2 regions of the Inquilinus sp. CAU 1745 genome follow, and region 1 is predicted to be linked to the other one. Evidence: riboswitches for the same ligand, from Rfam matches in the RefSeq annotation. Region 1 holds a riboswitch; the other holds the start of a gene.
What was found. Region 1 has a riboswitch for cobalamin ahead of AAFN89_RS05370 (ribonucleoside-diphosphate reductase subunit alpha). Riboswitches for the same ligand answer to the same signal wherever they lie in the genome.
Positions count from the first base shown of each region.

Region 2: another riboswitch for cobalamin. It lies ahead of AAFN89_RS17425 (TonB-dependent receptor); the one in region 1 lies ahead of AAFN89_RS05370 (ribonucleoside-diphosphate reductase subunit alpha).

Region 1 covers NZ_JBDOQU010000003.1:146,508-164,440, reverse strand. Annotated here, with positions in the region: gene AAFN89_RS05375 (ribonucleotide-diphosphate reductase subunit beta) at 1-254, opposite strand, end outside; gene AAFN89_RS05370 (ribonucleoside-diphosphate reductase subunit alpha) at 272-2,101, opposite strand; cobalamin riboswitch at 2,219-2,409, opposite strand; gene AAFN89_RS05365 (ABC transporter substrate-binding protein) at 2,556-3,752, shown strand; gene AAFN89_RS05360 (ABC transporter permease) at 3,728-5,488, shown strand; gene AAFN89_RS05355 (ATP-binding cassette domain-containing protein) at 5,485-6,138, shown strand; gene AAFN89_RS05350 (OmpA family protein) at 6,383-7,204, shown strand; gene apaG (Co2+/Mg2+ efflux protein ApaG) at 7,450-7,842, shown strand; gene folE (GTP cyclohydrolase I FolE) at 7,863-8,474, shown strand; gene argE (acetylornithine deacetylase) at 8,467-9,669, shown strand; gene AAFN89_RS05330 (hypothetical protein) at 9,785-9,985, shown strand; gene AAFN89_RS05325 (septation protein A) at 10,082-10,669, opposite strand; gene AAFN89_RS05320 (AMP nucleosidase) at 10,716-12,203, opposite strand; gene ftsY (signal recognition particle-docking protein FtsY) at 12,207-13,178, opposite strand; gene mtaB (tRNA (N(6)-L-threonylcarbamoyladenosine(37)-C(2))-methylthiotransferase MtaB) at 13,502-14,752, opposite strand; gene AAFN89_RS05305 (multidrug effflux MFS transporter) at 14,862-16,079, shown strand; gene AAFN89_RS05300 (DeoR/GlpR family DNA-binding transcription regulator) at 16,179-16,952, shown strand; gene galT (galactose-1-phosphate uridylyltransferase) at 17,103-17,933, shown strand, end outside.
Region 2 covers NZ_JBDOQU010000017.1:35,825-49,131, reverse strand. Annotated here, with positions in the region: gene AAFN89_RS17465 (hypothetical protein) at 1-4, opposite strand, end outside; gene argS (arginine--tRNA ligase) at 425-2,188, opposite strand; gene AAFN89_RS17455 (hypothetical protein) at 2,407-2,598, shown strand; gene AAFN89_RS17450 (GNAT family N-acetyltransferase) at 2,605-3,120, opposite strand; gene wrbA (NAD(P)H:quinone oxidoreductase) at 3,315-3,914, shown strand; gene AAFN89_RS17440 (glutathione S-transferase family protein) at 3,978-4,943, shown strand; gene AAFN89_RS17435 (pirin family protein) at 4,954-5,661, shown strand; gene AAFN89_RS17430 (AAA family ATPase) at 5,743-6,354, opposite strand; cobalamin riboswitch at 6,421-6,638, shown strand; gene AAFN89_RS17425 (TonB-dependent receptor) at 6,731-8,737, shown strand; gene cobU (bifunctional adenosylcobinamide kinase/adenosylcobinamide-phosphate guanylyltransferase) at 8,742-9,284, shown strand; gene AAFN89_RS17415 (ABC transporter substrate-binding protein) at 9,281-10,135, shown strand; gene AAFN89_RS17410 (iron ABC transporter permease) at 10,132-11,169, shown strand; gene AAFN89_RS17405 (ABC transporter ATP-binding protein) at 11,169-11,954, shown strand; gene aguB (N-carbamoylputrescine amidase) at 12,027-12,902, shown strand; gene AAFN89_RS17395 (histone deacetylase family protein) at 12,906-13,307, opposite strand, start outside.

The DNA.
Region 1 (17,933 bases):
TCCATGTAGTTGTCGTTCACCTCCACGTCCGACTGGGTGAAGAAGCGGAAGATCTGGGTCAGCAGGTTCCGCTCCCCGTCCGACAGGCGGCCGGCCCAGTCGCGGCAATCCTCCCCCAGCGGCACCTCCTCCGGCAGCCAGTGGACCTGCTGCTGGCGCTGCCAGAAATCGAACGCCCAGGGGTAGCGGAACGGCTTGTAGCCCTTCGACGGAGTCAGCAGGCCGGGCGCGGCGACGGCTTGTTCGGTTGTCATTCTGAAAGTCTCCCGGATTACTGGCAGGACAGGCATTCGTCATAGTCGGTGCGGGCAAGCTGCCGTTCCGGCCAGGCCCGCGTATTGTCGGCCTCCACCCCGGCGAAGGACGCCCGCTGGACGGATTTCGACCGGCAGTAATAGAGGCTCTTCACACCGGCCTCCCACGCCCGCCAATGCAGCATCATCAAATCCCATTTCTCGATGTCGGCCGGCAGATAGAGGTTGATCGACTGGCCCTGGCAGATGAAGGGCGCGCGATCAGCGGCCAGATCGACCACCCAGCGCTGGTCGATCTCGAACGCGGTGCGGAAGCACGCCTTCTCGTCAACCGACAGCCCGTCGAGATGCTGGACCGACCCGTCATGCTCCAGGATCGAGGCCCAGATTTCCGGCCTGTCCATCCCGCGCCGGACGAGCGCCTCGCGCAGGTGCGGATTGCGGACGGTGGTCGATCCCGACAGGGTCTTGTGGGTGTAGACATTGGCCGGGATGGGCTCCACGCAGGCGCTGACGCCGCCGCAGATGATGCTGATCGACGCCGTGGGCGCGACCGCCAGCTTATGGCTGAACCGTTCCATCACGCCCGCGTCCAGCGCGTCCGGGCAGGGCCCGCGCTCCACCGCCAGCTTGCGCGACGCCTTGTCCGCGCCTTCCCGCAGATGGCGGAAGAGGGTGCGGTTCCAGCTTCGGGCGACGGCGGATTCGAACGGCACGCCCTGGGACTGAAGGAAGGAATGGAAGCCCATCAGCCCCAGCCCGACCGACCGTTCCCGCATGGCCGAATAGGTCGCGCGGTCCATCCCCTCCGGCGCGCGATCGATGAAGTCCTGGAGCACATTGTCCAGGAACCGCATGACATCCTCGACGAAGCGGGGATCGTCCGACCATTCGGGATAGCGCTCCGCATTGACGGAAGCGAGGCAGCAGACCGCCGTCCGCTCCCGGCCGTGATGGTCCCGTCCGGTCGGCAGCAGGATCTCGCTGCACAGGTTCGATGTCGTCACCTTCAGCCCCAGCGCCTGTTGGTGGCCCGCCAGCGCCCGGTTGGCGGTGTCGGCGAACAGCAGGTAGGGCTCCCCGGTCTGGAGCCTGATCTCCAGTATCTTCTGCCACAGCTCCCGAGCCTTGAGGGTGCGCAGCACCTCCCCCGTCTTCGGGCTCTTCAGCGGGAAATCGGCGTCTTCGCGCACCGCCTCCATGAACTCGTCGCTGATCGCTATCCCGTGATGGAGGTTCAGGCTCTTCCGGTTGAAGTCGCCCGACGGCTTGCGGATCTCCAGGAATTCCTCGATCTCCGGATGACTAACATCCAGATAGACCGCCGCCGAACCGCGCCGGAGGCTGCCCTGGCTGATCGCGAGCGTGAGCGAATCCATCACCCGGATGAAGGGAATGATGCCCGAGGTGTGGCCGCAGCCCTTCACCGCCTCCCCGATCGAGCGGACGCCGCCCCACCAGGTGCCGATGCCGCCGCCGTTGGAGGCGAGCTGGACGTTCTCGTTCCAGGTCCCGACGATGCCGTCCAGCGAATCGCCGACGGCGTTGAGGAAGCAGGAGATCGGCAGGCCGCGATCGGTCCCCCCATTGCTGAGGATCGGCGTCGCCGGCATGAACCAGAGGCGCGACATGTAGTCGTAGAGCCGCTGGGCGTGGTCCCGGTTGTCGGCGTAGGCCGTCGCGACGCGGGCGAACAGATCCTGACAGCTTTCGCCCGGCAGCAGGTAGCGGTCGCTGAGCGTCGCCTTGCCGAAATCGGTCAGAAGATGGTCGCGGCCATGGTCGATTGTCACCCGGAAGGATGGCCTGGCGGCCAGGGCGCTGTTGGGAAGGTGCGTATCCGGCATGTTCTTTCCCCCGTACCGGTGGTTGATCCGTCCGGTCGGGGAAAGGGGCAAAGCGAGGGCTGGCCGCAATCAGAAGGGCGGACGCCTTGCGCTCCGCCCGGTGCACCCCGCCCGGCCTCTTCGCGTTCGCATGACGGCAGGTCTCCTGGCTCGCGGGTCGTCGTCCGTTCAGCGCCCGGCCTTCCCGGTTTCCCAGTGGCCTTGGATGGGCGCGGACTCGCCGCTCACAGTTGCGGGGGCAGCCCCGGTATCGCACCGGGTTCCCTTTTCATCTCCCCGAAGGAAGAACCATCACACGGCGCACATATAGGGGCTAAAGCAGATTGGCTGTCAATATGTTGATTCGTAAATGCACCGGCCATCAATCCATCGTGAGGGTGGCGCGACAGGGCTGACATAAATGGCGTTCGCCTTCTACTTTCAGTCGCGACCTTCACCCGTGATTGCGAGATCGATGAAGAAAGCCGCCGCCGCGCTTTTCGCCGCTGCCCTGATGCTCCCCGCCGCCCCCGCTATGACGGCGGAGTGGGAGGATGTGCTGGCCGAGGCCGAGGGCCAGACCGTCTATTTCAACGCCTGGGGCGGGTCGACCGCGATCAACGACTATATCGCCTGGGCGGCCGGGGAGGCGGAGGAGCGGTTCGGAATCGATGTCCGCCACGTGAAGATCGGCGACGCGGCGGAGACGGTGAGCCGGGTGCTGGCGGAGAAGACGGCCGGCCGAGATTCCGGCGGTACGGTCGACCTGATCTGGATCAATGGCGAGAATTTCGCCGCGATGAAGGAGAACGGCCTGCTGGGCGCGCCGTTCGTGGCGAGGCTGCCCAACTTCGCCTATGTGGACACCGAGGCGAAGCCGACCACGCTGATCGATTTCACCGTTCCGACGGAAGGGCTGGAAGCGCCCTGGGGCATGGCGCAGCTCGTCTTCATGTACGACACGGCCGATGTGGCGGAGCCGCCGCGCACGATCGGGACGTTCGTGGACTGGGCGGAGGCTCATCCCGGCCGCTTCACCTATCCGGCCCCGCCGGCCTTCCATGGGACGACCTTCCTGAAGCAGGCGCTGATCTCCCTGACGCCGGACCCGTCGGTGCTTCAGCATCCGGTGTCGGAGGCGGATTTCGAAACCGTCACCGCTCCGCTATGGGAATTTCTGGACGCGCTCCACCCCCATCTCTGGCGCGACGGGGAGACCTTCCCCGCCGACGGTCCCCGGCTGGTCCAGCTTCTGAACGATGGGGAGATCGACATCGCCTTCACCTTCAATCCCGGCGAGGCCAGCGCCGCGATCGCCGACGGGCTGCTGCCGGAGACGGTGCGCACTTATGTGCTGGAGGGAGGGACGATCGGGAATACCCATTTCGTCGCCATCCCGTTCAACGCCAATGCCCGGGCCGGGGCCATGGTGTTCGCCAACTTCCTGCTGTCGCCCGAAGCGCAGCTCCGCAAGGAGGATCCCGCAATCTGGGGTGACCCGACCGTCCTCGCGATGGAGCTGCTGCCGCCTGAGGACGCGGCCGCGTTCGAGGCGCTGCCACGCGGCGTCGCCACCCTGACATCCGACGAGTTGGGCCGCACGCTGCCCGAACCGCACCCCTCCTGGACCGAAGCGATCGAGCGGGAATGGCGACGCCGGTACGCCCGCTAGACGCGCCGGCCGCGCCGGTCGCCCGCCCGACGGCGGGAAACGGGCGGCGGGGCGGGGCGCTTGTCCTGGCGCCGGTGCTGACGCTCGTCCTGTTCCTGACGCCGGTCGCGATCGGGCTTGCCGGAACTTGGCTGCCGGCGGTCGGCATCCTTCCTGCGCTGGGCGGCGACAGTCTGTCGCTGGAGCCGTTCTCCGCCCTCTTCGCGGAGCCGGGCCTCGCGACCGCCATCCGCCTGTCGGTGGTGACGGGCGTCGGATCGACGATGCTCGCCCTCGCGCTGGCGATCCTCGCCCTGGCGCTGGCGTCGGACGGGCGGACGATGCGGGCCGCGCGGCGCGCGCTGGCGCCGCTGCTGGCGGTCCCGCACGCAGCCTTCGCGGTCGGACTCGCCTTCCTGCTGGCGCCCAGCGGCTGGCTGGCGCGCCTCGTCTCTCCCGGCTTGACCGGCTGGGACCGGCCGCCCGACCTCGCCACGGTGAACGACCCCGCCGGCATGGCGCTGCTGCTGGGGCTGGCGGTCAAGGAGACGCCGTTCCTGATCCTGATGGGGCTCGCAGCGCTCAACCAGATACCCGCCCGGCAGACGCTGGCCGTTGCCCGGTCGCTGGGCTACCGGCCGGCCATGGCCTGGATGAAGACGATCCTGCCCCTTCTCTACCCCCAGATGCGGCTGCCCGTGTTCGCGGTGCTGGCCTATGGGCTGTCGACCGTGGACATGGCGCTGCTGCTGGGGCCGACCGCGCCGCCGACGCTGGGGCCGCTGCTGCTGGGCTGGTTCCATGATTCCGACCTTCAGCGCCGGTTCGTCGCCGCCGCGGGCGCGGTCCTGCAGCTTCTCCTGATGATCGGGATCGCCGGCCTGTGGCGGCTGGGGGAGATGGCGGTCGCCGGGGCGGCGCGGCCCTGGCTGACAAGCGGCCGCAGGGGAAGACGCGGTGGCCGGTTCCTTCGCGTCGCCGGCGGGACGGGCGTCGCCATCGTCGTAACCGTTTCCCTCCTCACGTTCCTGATGCTGGCGCTCTGGTCCCTGTCGGAAGGCTGGCGCTATCCCGACGCCTGGCCCGTCGGCTGGACTCTCGACAATTGGGTGTCGACGCTGCCCGCGCTGGGACGGTCGTTCGCGATCACAGCATCCGTCGCCATGGCCGCCACCGCCATTGGGCTGGCTCTGGTCGTCGGATGCCTTGAGTTCGAGGACAGGTCCGGCTTCCGGCCCGGCCGGGGGGCGCTCTGGCTCATCTACACGCCGCTGCTGATTCCCCAGCTCGGCTTCCTATTCGGTATCCAGGTCAGCCTCGCGACCCTCCGGCTGGAGGGGACCTTCCCCGCCCTCGTCTGGACCCATCTCCTCTTCGTGCTGCCCTATATCTACCTGACGCTGGCGGAGCCCTGGCGGGCGCTGGACCCGCGTCTGGCCCGCAGCGCGGCGGCGCTGGGCCACGCGCCCCGGCGCACCCTGTGGCGCGTCAAGCTGCCGGTCCTGCTGCGGCCCGTCCTGTTCGCGGCGGCGGTGGGCTTCGCGGTCAGCGTGGCGCAATATCTGCCGACGCTTTTCGCCGGCGCCGGACGGCTGCCGACCCTGACGACGGAAGCCGTGGGGCTGGGCGTCGGCGGGGACAGGAGGGTCGCGGGAATCTATGCCTTCGCGCAGGCCGCCCTGCCGCTCATCATGTTCGCGCTGGCGATGGCGGTGCCGGCGATCCTCTACCGCCACCGCAGGAATCTGCGCCCATGACCGGCCTCGCGCTTGAAGCCGTCTCCCTGTCCGTGGGCGGTCGCCCCCTCTTCCAGCCGCTCTCCCTTACCGTGGCGCCGGGCATGGTCACGACGGTGATGGGGCCGAGCGGCTGCGGAAAATCCAGCCTTCTGGCCTTCCTCTGCGGCACGCTGGATCCCGCCTTCCACGCCGCCGGCCGGGTGCGCGTGGATGGGGAGGAGATGACGACCCGCCCGCCCGAGGAGAGGCGGCTGGGTATCCTCTTCCAGGACGATCTTCTGTTCCCGCATTTGTCGGTCGGCGGCAACCTGGCCTTCGCCCTGCCGGTCGGGATGAAGCGCGCCGACCGGCGCGCGGAGATCGGGGCGGCGCTGGACGAGGCGGGGCTTTCCGGCATGGGCGATCGCGACCCAGCGACCCTGTCCGGTGGCCAGCGGACGCGCGCGGCGCTGATGCGGACCCTGCTTTCCCGCCCCAGGGCGCTGCTGCTGGACGAACCGTTCGCGCGGCTGGACGCTGAGCTGAAGGGCAGGATGCGCGCCTTCGTCTTCGACCATGCCGGCCGCCGCGGCCTGCCGATCCTGCTGGTCACACATGACCGCGAGGACGCCGAAGCCGCCGACGGTCCGGTGGTGGCCCTTTCCCAGCCTTTCGGACAATCGACCTGACACGGCCGCCAAAATAGGGAAATCGTCATTTTTTGTGATATTTCACCTCCAAAGAACGGCCGCGGCTTAACTCCGCCTTAATTTCTGCTATTGTTCCAGGCGTCGGTTAGGTGCCCAATAGTCGGCGCACGGGCTCAACCGTGGCGGGCCTGAGGGCGAATAAACGTAGCGGACGCATGATCCTGGGAACAAACGTTGCGCTGCGGACTTTATCCTCCGAGGGGACCAAGAGGAGTACAACAATATGAAATCTGTCCGTTACCTGAGCGTTTTCGCGGGGGCGACTATGCTGGCCGGCTGCACCGGCATGGCGGTCGAACAGCTGAACAACGCTGAAGCCACCGGCAGCCCGTTCACGCAGCAGCTGGCTCAGGAGTATCGCGCCTTCGCGAACTTCGAAGCCAACGAGATGTACGACTGGACGGACGCCGACTATTTCGCGGAGAAGGGCCTGCGGGCCGCGGCCGGCGAGGTCGTGCCACCCGAGGAACTCTCCAATTGGGATCTGCCCGAAGGGTCGATCGCCGAGCTGTCGGACGCCCGTCAGCGTCTGGTGAACGCGCTCAACGGCGGCGCCCGGGAGGAATTCCCGGTCGAGGCTGCGGTCGCCCAGGTGCAGTTCGACTGCTGGGTTGAACAGCAGGAAGAAAATCACCAGCCGGATCACATCGCGGCCTGCCGTGATGACTTCTTCGCGGCGATGGAGCAGATCGAAGCCCAGCCGATGCCGGAGGCTCCGGCCGTCTACTTCGTGTTCTTCGACTTCGACCGTTCGGAGATCACCGAGGCCGGCGAAGCGATCATCGCGCAGGTGATCGCGGACTATGAAGCCGGTGTGGTGGATGAGGTCAGCGTTGTCGGTCACACCGATACGTCGGGTCCGGACGCCTACAATCTGGCGTTGGGCTCCCGTCGTGCGGAAGCCGTCAAGCAGGCGCTCATCGCCGGGGGCATCCCCGCCGGTGAGATCGTCACGGCCACCGAGGGTGAAACCCAGCCGCTGGTCGCCACTCCGGACGGTGTCCGCGAGCCTTCCAACCGCCGTAGCGAAATCCGCTTCCAGTAAGCGTTTTTCTTCAACGGTTCCCGTAACGGAGCCGGGCCAGGTCGAAAGACCTGGCCCGGCTTTCGTTTGTCCGGGGGCGAAAGCCGCGCCCCAGGTGGATGCGCCTCCGGTAGACAGGGGCCGCGAACGGCGCTATTCGACGGACGACTAGTGTTCCGATGCCGACGGATGGTTCCCCATCCGCCGGCTGAATCGGAACACCCAGATATTGAATCTAGAAACGTCGCCAGCGCGGAAGGCTGAAGATGTACACGGCGGAAACGCAATCGATCCGCGTATCGGTCGAGCCGGCTTACCTGGAAGACCAGTCGTCGCCGGCCGACGGGCATTATGTCTGGGCCTACCATGTCAGGATCGAGAACCATGGCGACCGGACGGTCAGGCTGCGGAACCGGTTCTGGCAGATCACCGACAGCTTCGGGAACGTGCAGGAGGTCAGCGGCGCGGGCGTCGTCGGCCAGGAACCGACCCTGACACCGGGCGAAAGCTTCGAATACACCAGCGGCGCGCCGCTGAATGCCCCCTCGGGCATCATGGTCGGCAGCTATCAGATGGAAACCGACGATGGGAACCGTTTCGACGTCGCCGTGCCCGCCTTCTCCCTGGACAGCCCCCATGACGGCGCGCCCGTCCATTAGGAACTTCTAGAAGAGAGCCCATGCTTCCCCCGTCAACCGATCTTCCATCCGCCCGGAACGACCGCCCGAGCCGCAGCGAAGTCGAGGACGCGGTCCGCACCCTGATCCGCTGGGCGGGCGACGATCCGGCGCGGGAAGGGCTGCTGGATACGCCGCGACGGGTCGCCAAGGCCTATGAGGAATTCTTCGCCGGCTACGAAACCGATCCCGCCGACCTTCTGTCCCGGACCTTCAAGGAAGTCGAGGGTTATGACGAGATGGTCGTGCTGAGGGATATCCGGTTCGAGAGCCATTGCGAGCACCACATGGTGCCGATCATCGGCAAGGTGCATATCGGCTACCTGCCGGTGCGCCGGGTGGTCGGCATCTCCAAGCTCGCCCGCGTGGTCGACGCCTTCGCAAAGCGCCTCCAGATCCAGGAGAAGCTGACCGCCCAGATCGCCAACGCGATCAACGACGTGCTGGCTCCGGCCGGCGTCGGCGTGGTGGTGGAGAGCGAGCATCACTGCATGACGACGCGCGGCATCCACAAGCACGGCGCGGCCATGGTCACCTCCACCATGCTGGGTGCGTTCCGCGCCGACCCGAAGACCCGGCGGGAATTCCAGTCCTTCCTGGGCATGAATGGCTGAGGGGACCCTGCCGCTCGCCGATCCGCCCCCCGATTCGGTGGAGTTGCTCGCCCGGCTGGTCGCCTTCGACACCGTCTCGGCCAAACCCAACCGCGACCTGATCGACTGGATCGCCGCCTATCTGGCCGCCTTCGGCGTGACGGCGGAAATCGTGCCCGGCCCGGACGGGAAGGCCAACCTCCATGCGGTGATCGGTCCCCGCATCGACGGCGGAGTGGTGCTGTCAGGCCATACCGACGTGGTGCCGGTCGAAGGCCAGTCCTGGTCCACCGACCCCTTCACCCTCACCGAACGCAACGGCCGCCTCTACGGGCGCGGATCGGCGGACATGAAGGGCTTTGTCGCGCTCGCCCTCTCGCTGGTGCCGGAGATGGTGGCAAGCCCGCTCGCCAGGCCGATCCACCTCGCCTTCACCCATGACGAAGAGGTCGGCTGCCTGGGCGCGCCGGGCCTGCTGGACCATATCGCCGGACGGTCGCCAACTCCCCGGATCGCGATCGTGGGCGAACCGACGATGCTGAAACCCTGCGACGCCCATAAGGGGATCGAGGTCTTCCGCACCGCGATCATGGGACGGGAGGCCCATTCCAGCGCGCCGGACGCCGGCGCCAGCGCGATCGTCGCGGCGTCCTCGATCGTCGGCTTCATCGCCGCCATGGCGGCGGAAAAGCGGGAGACGCCGTTGAAGGGAAGCCGGTTCGACCCGCCCTTCACGACCTTCAATGTCGGCACGATCGCGGGCGGCACGGCCGTCAACATCATCCCCAAAAGCTGCGAACTGGTGTGGGAGTTCAGGGCCGTGCCGGGCGACGATCCGGACGCCATTCTCGCCCGCCTGGAAACCCATGTGAGGGATGTCGTGCTGCCGGCGCTCACCGCGCGCCATCCCGCCGGGTCCGTGACGACGGAGCGGCTGGTCGCCGTCCCGCCTTTGGCGGCGGGCGCAGAGGGCAGCCCGGAGGACGGCCTCGCCACCGCGCTCGCCCGCCAATGGTCGGGCGCGAACGAGACCGGCACGGTCGCCTTCACGACGGAGGGAGGGCTCTACCAGCGCGCGGGGTTCTCCACGGTCGTCTGCGGTCCCGGCGACATCGCGCAGGCCCACCAGCCCGACGAATTCATCTCGCTGGACCAGATGCGCGCCGGCGAGGCGTTCCTGCGCCGCATCGTCGGCTGGGCCGTTTCGCCCTCCTGACGGCGTCCGGCCGATAACCCTTTGTTAAGGGCTGGGGCGGCAAATATTGCCCCGTTACCCGGCAATAAACTCCCGCTCGGGATGATGGGGCCGGGGCGATGGGAATGTTCGCGCCATGCAGGTGTCTTCTTCGTCGGGATCGATTCTCCAGACGATCTCCAACTTTTTCCAGCCGCGCCCGCCAGTGTCGGAAACGGCCGGCGAAGGCGCGCCGAAACAGCGCGCGCTGACCGCTCCGCAAATTCCCGAAATCTTCGAACCCCCGCCCGCCGACACCCCGATCCGCCGGGGCATGCTGGTCAACATCCTGACCTGACCGGCTGGGGCGGCCTTCCCTCATGGTGAGCTTGTCGAACCATGTGTGCCCGCATCCTTCGACAAGCTCAGGATGAGGTGCAAGCAACCTACCGCCTCACGTCGCCTCGTTCTCTTCCTCGATCGTGTGCTTCATGATCAGCGGGATCTGCGCGGCGCCGAAGGCGATGGAGAGCGGCATGATTCCGAAGACCTTGAAGTTGACCCAGGCGTCGGTCGGCAGGCTGCGCCAGACGATCTCGTTCAGGATCGCCAGGAAGATGAAGAAGAACGCCCACCGCCAGGTCAGGAGCCGCCAGCCCTCGTCGGTCAGGTTGAGCACCGTGCCCATCAGCAGCTTCAGGAACACCCGACCGAAGGCCAGCCCGCCGAACAGGATGCCGGCGAACAGCAGATTGACCACCGTCGGCTTGATCTTGATGAAGATGGCGTCGTCGAGCCACAGCGTCAGCCCGCCGAACACCATCACGAAGCCACAGCCGATCAGCGGCATCAGCGGGACCCGGCGTTCCAGCCAGTAGGACAGCGCCACGGAAACCAGGGTCGCGACCATGAACACGGCGGTCCCGGTCATGATCCCTTCCATGCGGTTGACGATGAAGAAGGCGACCAGCGGCCCCGCCTCCAGCGCCATGCGGAGAAGGGGAGACCGGGTCTTGGCCTCGGATCGGTCGGTGGAGCTCATGGGGGCGCTATCTAGCACGACCCGGCGCATCGGGTCGAGGATTCGCCTACTGGAACCCGACCTCGCTGAAGCTGCGCAGCTTGCGGCTGTGCAGCCTTTCCAGCCCCAGCTCGCGCAGCCGCTCCATGGCGCTGATGCCGATCTTCAGGTGCTGGCCGACCTGCTGCTTGTAGAAGGCGTCGGCCATGCCGGCCAGCTTGATCTCGCCATGCAGCGGCTTGTCGGAGACGCAGAGCAGCGTGCCGTAGGGCACCCGGAAGCGGAAGCCGTTGGCCGCGATGGTCGCGCTTTCCATGTCCAAAGCGATCGCCCGGCTCTGGCTGAAACGCTGCACCGGCTCGCGATGGTCGCGAAGCTCCCAGTTCCGGTTGTCGATGGTGGCGACGGTGCCGGTGCGCATGACGCTTTTCAGCGCATAGCCCTCCAGCCCCGTGATCTCCACCACCGACCGTTCCAGCGCCTGCTGGATCTCCGCCAGCGCCGGAACCGGCACCCAGGTCGGCAGGTCGGCGTCCAGCACGTGGTCCTCGCGGACATAGCCGTGGGCCAGCACGTAGTCGCCCAGCTTCTGCGTGTTCCGCAGCCCGGCGCAATGCCCCAGCATCAGCCAGGCGTGCGGGCGCAGGACGGCGATATGGTCGGTGATCGTCTTGGCGTTGGACGGGCCGACGCCGATATTCACCATGGTGATGCCGGAATGGTCCGCCCGCCTCAGATGATAGGCCGGCATCTGCGGCAGCCGCGCCACCGGTTCCCCTTCCGTCGCGCCGCCGCGACGGGTGACGAAGTTGCCCGGCTCCACGAAGGATTCGTAGTCCGTATCGTCCCGCGCCATCAGCTCATGGGCGTGGCGGATGAATTCGTCGACATAGAACTGGTAGTTGGTGAACAGGACGAAGTTCTGGAAATGCTCGCAATTGGTCGCCGTATAGTGCTTCAGCCGGTGCAGGCTGTAGTCGATCCGGGGACCGGTGAACATCGCCAGGGGCTTCCGGTGGCCGTCGGCCGCCTCGTAAGTGCCGTTGACGATCGAATCGTCCATCAGCGCCAGGTCCGGCACGTCGAACACCTCCCGCATCAGCCGCATCCGCTCCGGCGACAGGCTGCCTTCGACATGGAGGCCGTCGGGGAAGGCGAAATGGATCGGGATCGGGTCGTTGCTGACCCCGACTTCCACCGGCACCCGGTGGTTCCGGATCAGCTGCGACAGTTGCTCCTTCAGATAGGCGCGGTAGAGGTCCGGCCGGGTGATGGTGGTGGAATAGTCGCCCGGCCCGTCGACGAAGCCGTAGCTGAGCCTGGTGTCGACACGGGCGAAGGTATCCGTCGTGATATTGACGTAGGGATAATAGGCCCGCACCCGCCGGTCGAACGGCTCGTTGCGCGCGAAATCCTGGAAGCGCGCCCGGAGGAAGGCCGTGCTTTCCTCATAGATCGCCAGGATTCGGGCGACGGCGGCGTCGGCGTCCTCGAACAGCGCAGGCTCCGTCGTCGCGCCGATTTCGAAGGCCGTCTTCATGCGTTGAAGGTTCATCGTCTAATTCTCCAGGCCCATGAGGGAGCGCGCGAAGGGCACCGCCTCGAACGGCCGCAGATCGTCTATGCCTTCGCCGACGCCGATCGCATGGACCGGCAGGGCGAACTTCTCCGCCAGCGCGACCAGCACCCCGCCCCGGGCGGAGCCGTCCAGCTTGGTGACGATCAGGCCCGTGACGCTGACCATATCGCGAAAGACCTCGACCTGGGCGTGGGCGTTCTGGCCCGTCGTCGCATCCAGCACCAGAAGCACGGCATGGGGCGCGGCGGCGTCCTGCTTCCTCAGGACGCGGATGATCTTCTGAAGTTCGGCCATCAGGTCGGCCTTGTTCTGAAGCCGGCCGGCCGTATCGATCAGCAGGATGTCCGTTCCATCCCGTTTCGCCTGGGCGTAGGCGTCGAAGGCCAGCCCCGCCGCGTCCGCGCCGGTCTCGCGGGAGATCACCGGGACCCCCGACCGGTCGCCCCAGACCTTCAACTGCTGGACGGCGGCGGCGCGGAAGGTGTCGCCGGCGGCCATCATCACCGATTTCCCCTGGTCCCGCCATTGGCGGGCCAGCTTGCCGATCGTCGTCGTCTTGCCGGTGCCGTTCACCCCCACCATCAGGATGGTGAAGGGCCTGGCGGCGGGATCGGGCGTCAGCGGCAGGGCGACGGGGCCGAGGATGCGCGCGGCATGGTCGGCCAGCGCCGTGCGCACCTCCTCCGGGCTGACATCCTTGCCGAACCGTGTCCGCGCCAGCTCCGCCGTCAGCTTCGCCGCCGTCGACGGGCCCAGATCGGCCGTGATCAGCAGCTCCTCCAGCTCCTCCAGCGCCTCGTCATCCAGCTTGCGCCGGGTGAAGATGCCGGTGATGCCGTCGGTCAGTTTGGCCGAGGACCGGGTGAGGCCGGCCTTCAGCTTCGCGAACCATCCCTTCTTCTCCGGGATGGTCGTGGCGGAATTCTCGATTCCGATTTCTCTATCCATCATGCCGCGTCTCTATACACGGCCTTGCCCCACCCCCGGAAGAGCCGCCATGCCGCCGGCCGCGAATGTCATCGATGCGTCAAGCTGCCGAATCGGAGATTTTCACCGGCAACGGTCAATCCGTTCAGCGTATATTTCATTCCTGGTCGGCGTCCGTCCTCCGATCGGCCAGCCTTCGGCCATCCGATGCCTTACCCGCTCCCGAACGACTTTCTGTTCGTCCGTCAGCTCATCACCGTCCTGCACGGGCATCTTAGCGTCCCTCAGAGTGACGGGTTCAGCCATAGCGCCCCTCCATTCGCAGAGCAATTGTGTAGCATTTTCCGCTATCGACTCGTCAGATATCCGTCCTCAGCCCCCGTGACGAACACCTTCGCCAGCGTTCCCGCGGGCGGTGGGTCGGCCGGACTTACCAGGGCGAAATGGGGAGTGCGGCCCGCGCCGTTGCGTTCCATCAGCACCTCGACCGTCCGGCCCGCCTGGGACCGCAGGAAGGCGGTCGCTCGCGCTTCCCCCGCCGCGCGCAGCCTGGCGGCCCGTTCCTTGCGGACCGGCGGGGGCACTGCCGGCATCCGGGCGGCGGGCGTGCCCGGCCGTTCCGAATAGGGGAAGACATGCAGCCAGGTGAGGCCGCATTCCTCCACCGCCGCCAGCGTGTTCTCGAACATCGCATCGGTCTCCGTCGGAAAGCCCGCGATCAAATCCGCGCCGAACACGATGTCCGGGCGAAGCGCCCGCGCCCGCTCCGTCAGCGCCACGGCGTCGGCGCGGGAATGGCGGCGCTTCATGCGCTTCAGGATCATGTCGTCGCCGGCCTGGAGGGAGAGGTGGAGGTGCGGCATCAGCCTCTCCTCCTCCGCGATCAGCCGCCAGAGATCGTCATCGATCTCCACGCAATCGAGGGAGGAGAGCCTCAGCCGCGGCAAATCCGGCGTCAGCGCCAGCAGCCGCCGGATCATCTGGCCCAGGCCCGGCCGCCCCGGCAGATCGCCGCCATAGGAGGTGACGTCGACGCCGGACAGCACGATTTCCTTGTATCCGGCCTCGACCAGCGCGCGGACCTGCGCCGCGATCTCACCCACCGGGACGGAACGGGAGGGCCCGCGGCCGAACGGGATGACGCAGAAGGTGCAGCGGTGATCGCAGCCATTCTGGACCTGGACGAACCCTCGGGAATTGGCTTCGAACCCCGGCAGCAGATGGCCTGCCGTCTCCGTCACCGAGGCGATGTCGTTGACCCGGACGCGTTCGCCGTCCGGCTCATCCAGACCGCGCCAGCTTTCCGGCTTCAGCTTCGCGTCATTGCCCAGCACGACCGACACCTCCGGCATCGCCGCGAAACTGCCGGGATCGATCTGGGCGGCGCATCCGGTCACCACGATCCGCGCATCGGGACGCCGGCGGCGGGCGCGCCTGATCGCCTGGCGGGCCTGCCGCTCCGCCTCCGCCGTCACCGCGCAGGTGTTGACGATGATCGTGTCGGCAAGCCCGGCGGTCCGGGCATGGCCGCGCATCACCTCGCTCTCATGGATGTTGAGGCGGCAGCCGAAGGTCAGGATTTCAGGGTCTACGGTCATCGGCCGCAAGATGGCGCTTTCATGGAAAGGTTACAACCTTCCGATTGCGGATGTATTGCATGGATGGTATGGAGGCGGCAGAACTTTCCGCCCCTCTTCAGAGCCTGTCATGTCGTCCCCCCGCACAGCGCCGCCGCGCTATCTGCCGTTACTGCTTGTCGCCTACGGCATCAGCGCGATGGTGGTGACGGATCTCTATTTGCCCAGCATGCCGCTGCTGGCGAGGGTTTTCGATACGACCGACGCCCAGGTCCAATGGACGCTGACGATCTATATGGGCGGGTTCGCCGGCGCGCAGCTCATCTACGGGCCGCTGTCGGACAGGTTCGGCCGCCGGCCCGTGCTGCTGTGGGGTGGCGTCGCCTTCCTGGCGGCGACCCTCTTGTGCGGAACGGCGCGGTCGATCGAGACGCTGATCCTGGCGCGCCTGGCGCAAGGGGTGGCGATCGCGAGCCTGTTCGTGACCTCCAAGGCGCTGATCCGGGAGCTTTACGACGACGCGACCGTCGTCCGCGTCACCGCGCAGATATCGATGGTGGAAAGCCTGGCGCCGGCGCTGGGGCCGATCATCGGGGCGGAGATCCTGGCCCTGCTGGGCTGGCGATGGAACTTCTTCTCCGTCGCGATCCTGGCTTCGGCCACGCTGGCCGCGCTCTTCCTCGTGCTGCCGGAGAGCAACCGGCGGCTCAACCGCGACGCGCTGAGGATCGGGCCGATTCTGGCGACCTATGCGCAGATTCTGCGGATGCGGCGCTTCATGGCCTATGTGCTGCCGGCCGGAATGATCTTCGGCGGGCTGATGGTCTATCTGACCTCCGGATCGTTCCTGCTGATCGAGGAGCGGGGGCTGACGCCGCGCCAGTTCGCGTTCGCTCAAGGCTCCACCGTCGCCTGCTATTTCGCCGGCCTGATGACCACCAGCCGCATCGTGGGGAGAAGCGGCTCGCTGCTGCTGATCCGGGGCGGGCTGATCGCCGTCTTCCTGGGTGGCGGCGCGATGGCCGCGCTCGGGCTGGCCGGAATCGAGACGGCCTGGGCGGTCATCGCGCCCTTCGCAATCTTCGCCTTCGGCATCGGGCTCTCCGTGCCACCGATGATGACCATGGCCCTGTCGGCCGACGGTGCGCTGGTCGGCGCGCTGGCGTCGCTGCTGGGCGCGATCGTCATGAGCTGCGCGTTCGCGGGCAGCCTGCTCGCCAACCTGATCTATGACGGCACGGCCCTTTCCGTCGCGATCCCGCTGGGCGTGATGTCGACCGGGGCGTTCCTGATCTATGCGGGTCTCGCGCCCCGGCCGGACGCCGCTTCCCGGCCTTCCGAAGCGTAAGGAAGGGCGGCCCTTCCACCGGGCGGCGTTCCGGGATAGACTTTTCGTATATTTGTGATGCCTTGATAAAGGCAAGGATACGAAAGTCCTGGAACCCCGATGCCCTCCCTGCAAGCGACCCTGCGCCATCAGTCGATCGTCGATTTCCTCCATCGCGACGGCAACGTCCATGTCGCCGATCTGGCGGAAAAGCTCCAGGTCTCCGCCGTCACCATCCGCGCCGACCTGGATTATCTGGAGGAGCAGCAGGTTCTGAGCCGGACGCGCGGCGGCGCGGTCCCGGCGCGCCCCCGGCGGTTCGAGCTGCCGCTGGAGATGACGATCCAGGACCATGCCGACGAGAAGAAGCGGATCGCCCGGTTGGGGGCCTCAATGGTGCGGAGCGGGGAAACGGTCATCCTCGATGTCGGCTCGACCACGACGGAACTCGCCAAGAGCCTGTCCCGCGACCTTCAGGACGTTGTGGTGGTGACCAATGCGCTCAACATCGCGCTGGCGCTGGAGAACCATTCCGGCGTCACCGTCGTGGTCACGGGCGGTACGCTCCGGACCATGCAGCACAGCCTTGTCGCGCCCTTCGCCGCCCTGCTTCTGAAGGAGATCAACGCCGACCTCGCCTTCATCGGCTGCAATGGCGTCGATTCGGAGAAAGGCTTCACCAACACCAATCTGGCGGAGGCGGAAGTGAAGCACGCGATGATCGAGGCCGCCAGCCGATGCGTCTTCCTGGCCGACCACGCCAAGCTGATGCGCGTCGCCACCGCCCGCGTGGCGCCGCTGGAGGCCGCCGACCTCCTGATCACCGACGAGGGCGCGACCTCCGAACAACTCCGCGCCCTCCGCCGCGCCGGGCTGGAGATCGCCGTGGCGTGAGGCTACGCGCCAAGCGAAACAAACCACAAATCTTGACAAACTTTCGCAAACCGGGTGAGTTGACGGCAGGTTCTGACCGCATCCGAAAGTGTTCCCGTTCATGCTTGGCGTCCGCAACGATCCCGATCCCGGGGGCAGGCCGGGGATAGCATGACGGGGTCCGAAAGCCGCATCCCCACGAAGCGCACCCATGTGAAGCCGGACGGGCGGCGGCTTCATCTCTACGGATGGGCGGAGCACAGGCTGCCCCTCATTGCCGAGATCGATCCCGTTCCCGGCCCGACCCCGCATCTGCGCTGGCATCCCTTCCGCCGCGAATGGGTCGCCTATGCCGCGCACCGGCAGGACCGGACCTTCCTGCCGCTTGCCGAATACTGCCCGCTCTGCCCCACCCGGCCCGGCGGCTTCGCCAGCGAGATCCCGTTCGAGAATTTCGAAGTGGCGGTGTTCGAGAACCGGTTTCCCGCCTTCCATCCGGACGCTCCGGAACCGCCTCCCGGACTGCTCGTGCCGACGGCCCGCGCCGCCGGCCAATGCGAGGTCGTGGTCTATTCCGCCGCCCATGAAGGCAATCTCGGCCTGCTGACGCCGGAGCGGCGGGAACTGCTGGTCCATGCCTGGGCCGACCGTTACCGGGAGCTGCTGGCCCGCGACGACGTTCAATGCGTGCTGCCGTTCGAGAACAGGGGCGAAGCGGTGGGGGTGACGCTGCACCACCCCCACGGCCAGATCTACGCCTTCCCCTTCGTTCCGCCGGTGCAGCGGGACGCCGCCGCGACTTTCCGGGAGGGGCCGGAGCTGGCGCGGCTGATCGACCGGATGGGCGACCGCTACGTCGTCGCGGAGAACGGGACGATGACGGCCTTCGTCCCGCCCTTCGCCCGCTTCCCCTATGAAGTCTGGGTGGCGCCGCGCCGGCCGCAGCCCGGCCCCTGGACGTTCGAGGATGACGAGACGAAGGATTTCGCCGCGCTGATGGGC
Region 2 (13,307 bases), on a different contig from region 1:
ACATCGTCACCTCCGGATAATTTATCTCATATTTTATTGATTGTTTTCTAATTCTCCGTTCTTGTCCATCGAAAATTGGTTAACGGCGAACAACTTCGGACATTCCAAGGGACATTCGAGAGGAACGACCCATCGTTCCGGGACGGCGGAGAAGCCGGCCCCGAGCCATTCTTCAGGCCGGGAAACCGTTAACCTTATTCACAATGGGTCCAACCGCCACCGGACTGGTTCGAGTCAAGAAGAAATTTCCTTTGTTAATCCGGCGTTACGGCTTGACACGAATAATTTCAAAGACTTGGGCTTTCGTGCCCAATAATTGGGCACCGGCTTCCGGTTCAGGTGAGTCAACATCCCTCACTGCTCATCCACAGAGTTATGCACCGTTTCGGTGGATAGCCTCGGAAGGGCCGCACTCTCCTCCGGCTCACATCCGCTCCGGCACCTCGATGCCCAGAAGATCCAGCGACCGTTCGAGCTGGCGCAGCGTCAGCGCGGCGAGGGCGAGCCGCGCTCCCCGCAGCGCCTCATCGGTTTCGCTGAGGATATGACAGGCCGCGTAGAAGCGGCTGAACGCCTGGGCGAGGGTAAAGGCGAAATCCGCGATCTCGTTCGGCGCGCGCTTGGCGACCGCGGCCGCCACGGCGTCGGGGAACTGCGCCAGCGCCAGCACCAGATCGCGCTCGACCGCCGTCGGCGGCAGGATGCCCCCCTCCTCCGCGCCCTGCGCCGACGCCTTGCGCAGCAGCGACTTCACGCGCACCGCTGCATATTGCAGGTAGGGGCCGGTCTTGCCCTCGAAGGCCGTGAACCGGTCAAGGTCGAAAACGTAGTTGGAGATCCGGTGGTTGGAGAGGTCCGCGAACTTGATCGCCCCGATGCCGATCTGGCGGGCCACGCGCTGCTGCTCATCCTCCGGATAGTCCGAAGCCAGCCCCGCCTCCGACAGCCGGGCCAGCGCCTGTTCGGTCGCCATGGAGAGGAGGTCCTGGAGCTTCATGACGCCGCCGGCGCGGGTCTTGAAAGGCTTGCCGTCGGGGCCGTTCATGGTGCCGAAGCCGATATGTTCGCAGTCCGACCGGCCGGTCAGCCCGGCCAGCCGGGCGGCGCGGAACACCTGCTCAAAATGCAAATGCTGCCGCTGGTCCACGACGTAGAGCATGAGATCGGGATCGATCTCGGCCACACGGTCGACGATGGTCGCCATGTCGGTCGTGCCGTACATCACCCCGCCATCGGACTTCAGCAGGATGAGCGGCGGCATCTCCGACTTGTCGCCCTCCCGCCCGACGCGGACGATCAGCGCGCCTTCGCTTTCCTCCGCCAGCCCGGATTCCTTCAGCCGATCGATCATCGGCGCGATCAAATCGTGGACGGCGGCTTCGCCCTTCCAAAGGTCGAACCGGACGCCCAGCGCCTCGAAATCCCGGCGCATGCCGTCGACCGATACGTCGATGAAATGCCGCCACAGCGCCAGGTATCCCTGCCGTCCCCGCTGCAGTTCCGCCGTCGCCGCGCGGGCTTCCTCCAGCCGTGCCGGATCCTCCCGGCACGCGGCGGCGGCGGCGGGATAGAGCATCTCCAGATCGTCCATGGAGACGGGGCTATCCACCGGGAACGGGCCCGTCGCGCCTTCCTGGAAATAGGGCAGGTCCGGCTGGCGGCGGGCGATCTCCGCGATGAGCATTCCCATGGGCAGGCCCCAATCGCCCATATGAACGTCGCTGATCGTGCGGTCGCCGGCGAAGGCGAACAGCCGCCGCAGGCTGTCGCCGATGATCGAGGCGCGCAGATGCCCGACATGCATCGGCTTGGCGATATTCGGCCCGCCATAATCCAGGACGACGGTCCGCGGCGACGCCTTGTCCGGCACGCCCAGCCGATCGTCGCCGGCGAGGTGGTTGGCGTATCGGGCCAGCGCCTCATCCGTCAGGGTCAGGTTGAGGAAACCCGGCCCCGCCAGAGACACGTCCGCGAAATCGGGATTCTTCTTGAGGATCGCGGCTACCTGCTCCGCCAGCGCGCGGGGGTTCGCCTTCGCCGCCTTGGCCGCCGGCAGCGCCCCGTTGCACTGGAACTGTCCCAGATCCGGACGGTTGGAGACCGTGACGAAGCCCAGTTCGCGCGGCAGCCCCGCCCCGGCGAAGGCTTCGGAGACGATGTCGGTCAACTGGCCGGCGAGCGAGGTCATGGCGGGCGGAACTCTGGATTGGGAGAAACGCGCCCGTTCTAGGCGACGGGCCTGAACCACGCAAGCATCCGGGCGGCCGGTTGTATGCGGCCCGACTTTCCTTTAGGTTGAGCCTCTCATCGTCGCTTCGCAAAAAACCAGCAGCCTCGCGGTCTGCCGCCGCCGGCATCGCCGTGCGCCTTCGCGACGACCTATCGTCAACAGCAGAAGGAATCCGGATGTCCTGGAAGGCCTATCCGCTTCACTGGAAGGGACGCGCCGTCGGTCAAGCGGTCAGTGTCCTGGATAAGTTCGTCTTCTATTCCCCCGAACGTTCGCTCAGCGCCATCGACGGCGCACGGTTCGACAGCCTCAACGACGCGCGGATCGAGATCGACCGCCTGATGGAAGGCAGAGGCGCGCTGCCGTAGGCCTCTTCAGCACAACCGCAGGCGCATCGCCACGCGCGGCCATTCATCCAGACCCCGTTCTTCCTCATTCCGCCGGATCGCGGCCAGTTCAGGCCCCATCTGATCGGCCGGAATCTCGCGAAAGCCGAGCGACCGGTAGAACGGGCCATTCATCGCCACGGTCCGGAAGGTCGTTAGCGTGACGGAGGGGAAGCCTTGCCCCCTCGCCCATTCGATCGCGGCCGCCATAAGGCTGCGACCGACGCCCTGCCGGGCATGATCCTGGGCCACGGAGACTTCCTTCACATGCGCCTCGCCATCGATCCGGATCATGGCCAGGAAGCCGACCAGAAGGGCCGCCGGCTTTTCGGCGACCCATAGGATGCCCGTCTCCAGCACATCGCGGTGGAAGCTGACCGGCGAGGGCGGTTCGTCGGCGATCCTGTCCATCCCCAGCTTCCGGAACGCCCGAGCGGCGCTGCGTTCGATGCCGGGAAGCCGGGGAAGGTCTGATTCGACGGCGCGCCGCACTTGAAATCCCATAATGGCCCCGCCTCTCTGCGTGAAATTCGACCGCCGCCAGAACCGGCGCGCGTCTGAATGGTTCTCTAGAGGAAACGATGTTGTTCCGGTGGGCCGGGTTACGCCATCCCGCCGCCGGAATACATATCCGATGGACTTCTTCCGCCGGAAAGCATCCGGGCGGCTTCCAACCACCGATGAAGGGAATGACGGGAATGGCCAAGATCCTCGTGCTCTACTACAGCAGCTACGGTCATATCGAGACGATGGCGAACGCCGCGGCCGAAGGCGCGCGGGAGGCCGGCGCGGAGGTGACGATCAAGCGGGTGCCGGAACTGGTGCCCGAGGAGGTCGCCCGGAAATCCCATTTCAAGCTTGACCAGGAAGCGCCGATCGCCACGGTGGACGAACTTCCGGACTATGACGCCATCATCTTCGGCGTGCCGACCCGGTTCGGCAACATGGCCGCGCAGATGAAGAACTTCCTGGACCAGACCGGCGGGCTGTGGGCGCAGGGCAAGCTGGTCGGCAAGGTCGGCAGCGTCTTCACCTCCACCGCCACCCAGCATGGCGGCCAGGAAAGCACCATTCTGTCGACCCATATCGTGCTGCTGCACCAGGGCATGGTGATCGTCGGCCTGCCTTACAGCTTCGCGGGCCAGATGCGGCTGGACGAGATCACCGGCGGGTCGCCCTACGGCGCCTCCACCATCGCGGCCAGCGACGGATCGCGCCAGCCGAGCGAGAACGAGTTGGACGGCGCGCGCTTCCAGGGCCGGCATGTGGCGGGGATCGCGGCGAAGCTGGCTTCGTAAGACGTCGAAACGGAGGGGCGGACAGTCTCCTCCCCTCCCGCGAGAACGGAAAGGAACGGACCGATGGGCCTCCTGATCGACGGCGTCTGGCGCGACCAATGGTACGACACCAAATCGACCGGCGGCCGATTCAAGCGCCAGGACAGCGCCTTCCGGAACTGGGTGACGGCCGACGGCGAGGCGGGGCCGACCGGCGAAGGCGGCTTCAAGGCGGAGCCCGACCGCTACCACCTCTATGTCAGCCTCGCCTGCCCGTGGGCGCATCGGACGCTGATCTTCCGCAAGCTGAAGAAGCTGGACGGGCTGATCGGCGTTTCGGTCGTCGATCCGCTGATGCTGGAGCATGGCTGGACCTTCGGGGAGGGCGCGGACGAACTTCTGGGCAAGCGCTACCTGCATGAGGTCTATACGACGGCGCGACCGGACTATACCGGCCGCGTCACCGTCCCCGTGCTGTGGGACAAGCGGCAAAACGCCATCGTCAGCAATGAATCGGCCGACATCATCAGGATGCTGAACCGCGCGTTCGACGCCTGGGGCGATTCCGACCTGGATTTCTATCCCGAGGCGCTGAGGGAGGAGATCGACGAGGTCAACGCCTTCGTCTACGACCGGGTGAACAACGGCGTCTACAAGGCGGGATTCGCCACGGAGCAGGGCCCTTACGAGGAAGCCTTCGATGCCCTGTTCGGCGCGCTGGACGAGTTGGAGGCCCGCCTCTCCCGCCAGCGCTACCTGGCCGGCGACAGGCTGACCGAGGCGGACTGGCGGCTGTTCACCACGCTGGTCAGGTTCGACCCGGTCTATTTCGGCCATTTCAAGTGCAACCGGCAGCGCCTTGCCGACTACCCGAACCTGTGGGGCTTCACCCGTGAGCTTTACCAGGTTCCGGGCGTGGCGGGGACGGTGAACCTGACGCACATCAAGCGGCACTATTACGGAAGCCACAAGACCATCAACCCGACCGGCATCGTGCCCAAGGGTCCGGCGATCGACTATGCCGGCCCCCATGGCCGCGACCGGCTTTAGGACCAGGACGATGATCGAAATCATCCCCTTCGCGAGCCTCGGCCACGCCGACCATGGCTGGCTGGACGCGCGGCATCATTTCTCCTTCGCGAACTATCACGATCCGGACCGCATGGGCGTCGGCCCGCTGCGCGTCTGGAACGACGACAGGATCGCGCCGAATTCCGGCTTCCCGATGCATCCGCACCGGGATATGGAGATCATCACCTATGTCCGGTCGGGCGCGATCACCCATGAGGACCAGTTGGGCAATCATGGCCGCACGGAAGCCGGGGACGTCCAGGTGATGAGCGCCGGGACCGGCATCGCCCATTCCGAATTCAATCATGAATCGGAAGACACGACGCTGTTCCAGATCTGGATCATGCCCAACGCCGCCCGCGTCGCGCCGCGCTGGGAACAGCGGCGGTTCCCGAAGGACCGCGACGCCGGTGGGCTGACGCCGCTCGCCTCCGGCCGCGAAGCCGATCTGGCCGAAGGGGCGCTGATGATCCACCAGGACGCCACGGTCTTCGGCGGCACGCTCGCCAAAGGCGCGGCGATAGAGCAGGCACTTGGGGCCGGCCGGCTGGGCTATCTGGTCGTCGCGCGGGGTTCGGTGACGGTGAACGGGACGAAGCTGGAAACACGCGACGGCGCGCGGATCGCCGACACCAACCGGTTGACCATCGCCGCCGACGAGGAAGCGGAGATTCTGCTGGCCGATCTGCCGCGATAGGGCGATTCTCATTGTCGTTCCGGCATCCGTCGGCACCGTATGGATGCTGGATCAAGTCCAGCATGACATTGTTTTTGTTGGTCATTCCGGACTTGATCCGGAATCCATGGGCCGGCGACGCCGCGCCGACGGCGAAGAGCCGGGCGCAACCCCGCACAGCCGGCTGATGACATCGAGACGTTCCGACGCGTCCGTCGCGGCGATGCGGTGAAGGCGGCCGGCTGGCGCGAACCGGTCCAGCAGCCCCTCGATCACCGATTGGGCGTGAAGCTGGTGCCAGGGGTTGGCGTAGCGGACGCCGTCCCCGACCAGCGGGATCGCGCCCCAGGGCAGCAGGAAGACATGGTCCAGCCGGGCGATCGCGGTCCGCGCGGCGTCGAGCAGCCGCTCGAACCCGCCAGAATCATCCACAGCATAGCCGTTGGCGAGCCAGAAGGCAGCGAAGTCGAGCGCCGAACCGTCGGAGACGAAGCCGCCCGGCCGCGACGCTTCGGCCGCCCAGCCCGCCGCCTGGCGTTCCAGCAACCCACGATGGTCGGCGCGGCTCATGGCGTGGAGGTCCAGCCCTTCTGTCAAGCGGCGGCGCATCGCATCGGCGATCAGTGGCAGCTTCAGCCGCGCGGCGGCCGCCTCGGCCAGCGTCGTCTTTCCCGTGCCGGCGCTGCCGACGATAGCAATTCTGGGTTCCGTCATGTCCGGCAGGCTATCGCCCCGCCGGATTGCGGCCAATCTTCTTGCGTCCGGGAACGGCGGATGCTTAGAGTTCCGCCCAGTGATGGTTCCCCCTAACCGGGGATCAAAAGGGAACACGGGACTTGGCCGAACTTCCTCTTCGGGAAGCCGGCCGAAACCGAGGCTGCCCCCGCAACTGTAAGCGGCGAGCGCCGGTCCGGAATACGCCACTGGGAAACCGGGAAGGCAGGACCGAACGCGATGACCCGCAAGCCAGGAGACCTGCCATCACGGGCGCGTCCCGCGCCCACCGGCCGGGGTGTGTCGGTGGAACGGTCTTTCCGTCATGCGGCGACGACAACCAGCAAGGGCTGTCGGCGTGTGGGGGAGAGGCAAGATGACGGGACCATTTCATCCAACCGGAATCACCGCTTTTCGCGAGCAGACGGCCCGTTTCGCCATGACGCTCACGGAGACCAAGACGGTGCCACCGAAAACAAGACCCCTTCTGCTCGCCACCCTATGCCTGCTGCCTTTCGGCGCACAGGCCCAGGAGGACGAGACCAACGTCGAGACGCTGCCCGAGATGACGGTGACGGCGACCCGGATCGAACAGCCGGTGGAGCGCGTCCCCGCCTCCGTCACGGTTATCGACCGGGAGGAGATCGAACGGAACAACTACCAGACGCTGGCCGATGCGCTGATGACCGTTCCCGGCATCTCGCTCACCCCCACCGGCGGCATCGGCGGGCTGAACAATCTGCAGATCCGCGGCGCGCCGTCCAACAACACGCGCGTCCTGATCGACGGCATACCGGTCAATGATTCCAGCGCCGGCGACAAGTTCGATTTCGGCGTCGACCTGCTGGGCGACGTGGAGCGGATCGAGGTGGTGCGCGGGCCGGGCGCGGCGCTCTACGGCAACAATTCGGCCGGCGGCGTCATCAACATCATCACCCGCGACGGGCTGGGAGAAGATCCGGCGGTCTACGGATCGATCGCGGCGGGGACGCAGAACACGCTTCGGGGGATCGCCGGGTCCGAAGGCCAGGTCGGCGCGTTCAACTACAACCTCTCGCTCCAGGGCTTCCGCACCGACGGTTTCAACATCACGCCTGACCGCCGGGAGCCGAATTTCGGGGAGGAGGATGGGTTCGACAACTACACCTTCACCGGCGCGGCCGGTTACGATGTCAGCGACCGGGTGCGGGTGGACGGGTTGCTGCGCGTGCGCCGGGCGGAAAGCGACATCGACAATGGCGGGTCGGATGATCCCGACCAGGTCAACAAGGCGGACCAGATCGTCTGGCGCGCCGGCGGCGAACTGTTGTCTTTCGACGGAAGATTGACCTCCCGCCTGGATGTGGGGCAGTCCCGGCACGACCGGCAGGACATCGATCATCCCGACGCCGGCGACCCGTTTGACACGAATGACACCTTCAACTCCCGACGGACCTACGCGAGCTTCCAGAACACGCTGGAAGCCGGCGATTTCGGCGCGGCGGAGGATGTGCGGTTCGTTGCCGGCGTGGACCTGGCGCGCGAATCGATCGACGTGTCGAATTTCGGCGATGTCGAGGAAGAGGAGGACGAGGTCGGGTATTTCGTCCAGGGCCAGGCGACCTTCTTGGACAGCCTCGATCTCACCCTCTCCGGCCGGCTATCGGACCGGGAGAACTTCTCCGCCCAGGCGACCTGGCGCGCCGCGGCGGTCTGGACGGTGGGGCCGTGGGACACGCGGCTGAAGGGGGCAATCGGCACGGCCTATCTCGCCCCGTCGCTGATCGACCGGTTCGGCCCGTTCGGCAATCCGGACCTGCAGGAGGAAACCTCCCGGTCGTGGGAGATCGGGTTCGAGCAGGATGTCGCGCTGGCCGGCCGGCCCGAAGGGCTAAGCTTCGGCGTCACCTATTTCCAGACCCGGATCGACGACCTGATCTCCTTCAACCCCGAAACCTTTGTATCGGAGAACATCAACGAGGCGGAGATCGAGGGGATCGAGAGCTTCGTCGGCGTCCAGCCGGCTGACTGGATCGCGGCCCGGCTGAGCTGGACCTGGACCAATTCCCGCGACGTGATGAACGACCGCCCGCTGGGCCGGTCGCCCAAGCACAAGATCGCGGCCTCTGCGACGGTGACGCCGCTGGAAGACTGGACGATTTCGCCTGAGATCGTCTACGCGTCCGAAGCGATCGAATATCTCTACCCCGACGGGTCGGGCTTCGGCGATCTGGGCTATGGCGAGGGTTACACGCTGGTCAATCTCGCCACGACCTATGATATCGACGAGACCTACACGCTGTTCGGGCGGATCGAGAACCTGCTGGACCGCGACTACGAAACCCCCAACGGTTATGCCGCACCGGGCTTCACGGCGCTGGTCGGCATCCGGGCGCGGTACTGACCCGATGGCCGGCGACGACATAGCCTTCATCCTGGGCGGCGCCCGATCGGGCAAGAGCCGCCGGGCGGAGGCCCTCGTCGCCGGCCGCTGCGCGAGCCCGCTCCTGATCGCCACCGCCGAGCCCCTGGACGAGGAGATGGGCGACCGGATCGCCCGCCACCGGGCCGACCGCGACCCGCGCTGGCGGACTGTGGAAGCGCCGCTGGAGGTCGCCGGGGCGATCGACGCGGCCGATGCCGACGGCATACTGATCGATTGCCTGACGCTGTGGGTCACCAACCTGATGCTGGCCGGCCGCGATGTGGAGACGGCGCTGGAGGGCCTGATCCTGGCGCTGGGCCGGGCGCGGGCGCCGGTCGTCCTGGTCGCCAACGAGGTCGGGCTGGGCATCGTGCCGGAGAACGCGCTGGCGCGGCGGTTCCGGGACGAGGCCGGCCGGGTCAACCAGCGGATTGCGGCCGCGAGCGGACTGGTCCTGTTCATGGCGGCCGGGCTTTCCCTGCCGATGAAGCGGCCGGCCTCGGGGCCATGGAGCGAAGTCCGATGATCGGCCGCGCGATCCTGGCGCTCTGCCTTCTCTCCCCGGCAGCTTACGCCGACGGGCCGGAGCGCGTGGTGTCGGTCAATCTCTGCGCCGATCAGCTTCTGGTGATCCTGGGCGATCCGCAGCAGGTCGTTTCCGTCTCCTTCCTCGCCCGCGATCGGGAATTGTCCTATGTGGCGGACCGGGTGGAGGGCGTGCCGATCAATCATGGCGGTGCGGAGGAAGTGCTGGAGATGGAGCCCGACCTGGTGCTGGCCGGGACGTACGGCGCGCGCGGGGCCGTCAGGCTTCTGGAGGCCTACGGGACGCCGGTCCTGAAGCTGGGGCTGACGGAGAATTTCGCCGACATCCGCACCCAGGTGACGGCAGTGGCCGAGGCTCTGGGGAAGCCCGCGAGCGGCGCGGCCGAGAACGCGGCGATGAGAGCCGACCTGGCGGCGGCGGAGGCGACCCTGCCGCCGCCGGAAGAGCGCCCCCGGGCAGTGATCTTTCAGGCCGACGGCTTCACCGCCGGGGCCGGCACGCTCACTGACGCCGTGTTGTCGGCGGCCGGATTCCGCAATGTGGCGGCGGAGATCGGGATGGTCGGCTATGGCTACATGCCGCTGGAAACGCTGCTCTATCAAGCGCCGGATTTGGTCATCGCCGAGCGCGACAGCGCCGCCGGCGACGTGGACGCCCCGTCCCTGGCGACGGCGCTTCTGGATCATCCGGCCCTTCGGGAATTCATGAAGGACATGCCGGTGGTGGAAATTCCTTCCGGCTCAATGGCCTGCGGCGGCCCCTATACGGTGCGGGCGGTCCTCGCGCTGGTCGAGGCGCGCCGGGCCCTTGAGGCGGCGGGCGCGTCATGATCGACGCGACCATGAGCCCACACGCCGCCTTCGTCCGCGAAGACACACGCTACCGGCGGCTGCTGGCGATCTTCGGCCTGCTGACGATCCTGCTGTTCGCGGCCTCCATAGTCGTGGGGCCGGCCCCGATCTCCATCCGCACCGCCATCGGCGACCTCTTCGCCGACGGGTCGTCCACCGCCGCAATCATCCTGATGGAACTGCGGTTGCCCCGCGCGCTGCTGGGCGTTCTGGTCGGGGGGACGCTGGGGCTGGCGGGCGCGGCCCTCCAGGGGCTGCTGCGGAACCCGCTGGCGGAACCCGGCGTGATCGGCGTTTCCGGCAGCGCCAGCCTGGGCGCGGTCGTGATGTTCTATACCGGCCTCGCCGCCGCCGCGCCGCTGGCCCTGCCGCTGGGAGGGATCGCGGGTGCGCTGATCGCCGTCCTGCTGCTTTACGCCATCGCCGGCCGGGACGGTGGCGTGCTGACGCTGGTCCTGGCCGGGGTGGCGCTGAACAGCTTCGCGGCAGCGCTGACCTCGCTTGCCCTCAGCCTGTCGCCCAATCCGTTCGCGGTGGCGGAGATCGTGTTCTGGCTGCTGGGGTCGCTGGCCGACCGCAGCATGACCCATGTCGCGCTGGCCGCGCCCTTCATGCTGGCGGGATGGGCGCTGCTGTTCAGCACGATTCGCGCGCTGGACGCGCTGGCGCTGGGCGAGGATACGGCCCGCAGTCTGGGCTTCAACATGGCGCTGGTGCGGGCGGCGATCGTCGTCGGATCGGCTCTCGCCGTCGGCGCGGCGGTCGCCGTCAGCGGGGCGATCGGCTTCGTCGGGCTTGTCGTGCCGCACCTGCTGCGCCCGCTGGTCGGCGCGCAGCCCGGACGCCTGCTGGCGCTGAGCGCGCTGGGCGGGGCGGTGATGACGCTGGCGGCCGATATCGGCGTGCGGCTGCTGGGCACGGGACAGGAGCTGAAGCTGGGCGTTGTCACCGCGCTTCTGGGCGCGCCCTTCTTCCTCGCGCTGGTCGTGAGGACGCGGCGGGGGCTGCTCTGATGCCGCTGGACTGCCGCAACCTGTCCGTCCGCCTTGGCGGCCGACCCGTGCTCCACGATGTGGACCTCGCCATCGGAAGGGGGGAGGTGGTCGGGCTGATCGGCCCGAACGGAGCCGGAAAATCGACGCTGCTGCGGGCGATTGCCGGCCTTCAGCCCTGCGACGGGGAGATCCGGTACGATGGCGGGCCGCTCCACCGGCTGAGCCGCCGCCGACGCGCCGCGCTGGTCGCCTATCTGGCGCAGGCGGAATCGCTGCACTGGCCGCTGACGGTCGCGCGGACGGCGGCGCTGGGCCGGATGCCTCATCTGGGACCGTGGCAGGCGATGGGACCAGAGGACCATGGCGCGGTCGTCCGCGCGCTGGAGGCCTGCGACCTGATCGATCTGGCCGACCGCGCCGTCAACTCGCTCTCAGGCGGGGAGCGCGCGCGGGCGCTGCTGGCCCGGGTGCTGGCGACCGAACCGGCGCTGCTGCTGGCCGACGAGCCGGTGGCGGGCCTCGACCCCTACCATCAGATCCAGGTTATGGAACTGCTGCGCCGGCGCGCGGCTGGGGGGATGAGCACGGTCGTCGTCCTGCACGATTTGCTGCTGGCCGCGCGCTTCTGCGATCGGCTGACGCTGATCCATGAAGGGCGCGCGGTCGCCTCCGGCGCTCCGCCGGAAGTGCTGACGCCGGAGATATTGCGCGGTGTCTATCATGTCGACTGCCGGCGCTGGGAGGGTGACGGCCTGTCGGTCTGGGTGCCCTGGAACAGGGCGGATACCGGCGAGGCCGCGTGATCCTTGGCGCGGTTGACGATACCCCGCATGCTGTGGTGAAGGAGTGTCGCCAACCCCATCGAAAGCGAACCCATGAGCACCGTCACCGTCGCCGCCACCCAGATGGCCTGCAGTTGGGATCGCGAAGCCAATGTCGACAAGGCCGAAGCGCTGGTGCGCGAGGCCGCGGCGAAGGGCGCGCAGATCATCCTGATCCAGGAGCTGTTCGAGACGCCCTATTTCTGCAAGGACCAGAAGCAGGAGCTGTTCAAGCTGGCCGCGCCGGTCCAGGACCATTGGATCATCGACCGGATGAAGAAGCTGGCGGCCGAACTGAAGGTCGTGCTGCCGGTCAGCTTCTTCGAGCGCGCCAACAACGCCTACTACAACTCCGTCGCCATGATCGACGCCGACGGGCTGATGCTGGGCGTCTACCGCAAGACGCATATCCCCGACGGGCCCGGCTATCAGGAGAAGTACTACTTCAATCCTGGGGACACTGGTTTCCGTGTCTTCGAGACGCAATACGCCAGGGTCGGCTGCGCCATCTGCTGGGACCAGTGGTTCCCGGAGAGCGCGCGGGCCATGGCGTTGCAGGGGGCGGAGATCCTGATGTACCCGACGGCGATCGGGTCGGAGCCGCAGGACCCGTCGCTCAACAGCCGGGACCACTGGACGCGCGTCATGCAGGGCCATGCCGGCGCGAACCTGATGCCGCTGGTCGCCTCCAACCGTATCGGGACGGAACAGGGCGATGCTTGCGCGATCACCTTCTACGGCTCCTCCTTCATCGCCGGGCCCAAGGGCGAACTGGTCGCCCAGGCGAGCGAGGATAGGGAGGCGGTGCTGACCGCCAGCTTCGACCTGGACGAGATCAGGGCGACCCGCGCCTCCTGGGGCGTCTTCAGGGACCGGCGGCCGGAAGCCTACGCGCCGCTGCTGACGTCCGACGGCCGCTCGGTCTTCTGAGGATCAGGGCATCCCGGTTTCGAAGCCGGACAGGAGATTGGCAACGTTGACGCCCAGCGCGCCGACGTCGTAGCCGCCTTCCATCACGATCACCGTGGGCACGCCCATCCGGCCGAGCGTTTCGCCGATGCCTGTGAAATCCTCGCTCTTCAGCTTGAACTGGGAGATCGGATCGGATTCGAACGTGTCCGCGCCGAAGGAGAGGATGAGGGCGTCCGGCCCATAGGCCTCGATGGCCCCGACCGCCTTGGCAAGGGCGGCATCATAGGCTTCCCGCTTCGTCCCGAAGGGCAGAGGAAGGTTCATGTTGAAGCCTTCCCCTTCGCCCTCGCCCACCTCGTCGGCATAGCCCAGGAAGTAGGGGTATTCCACCTTCGGATCGGCGTGGATGGAGACGAACAGCAC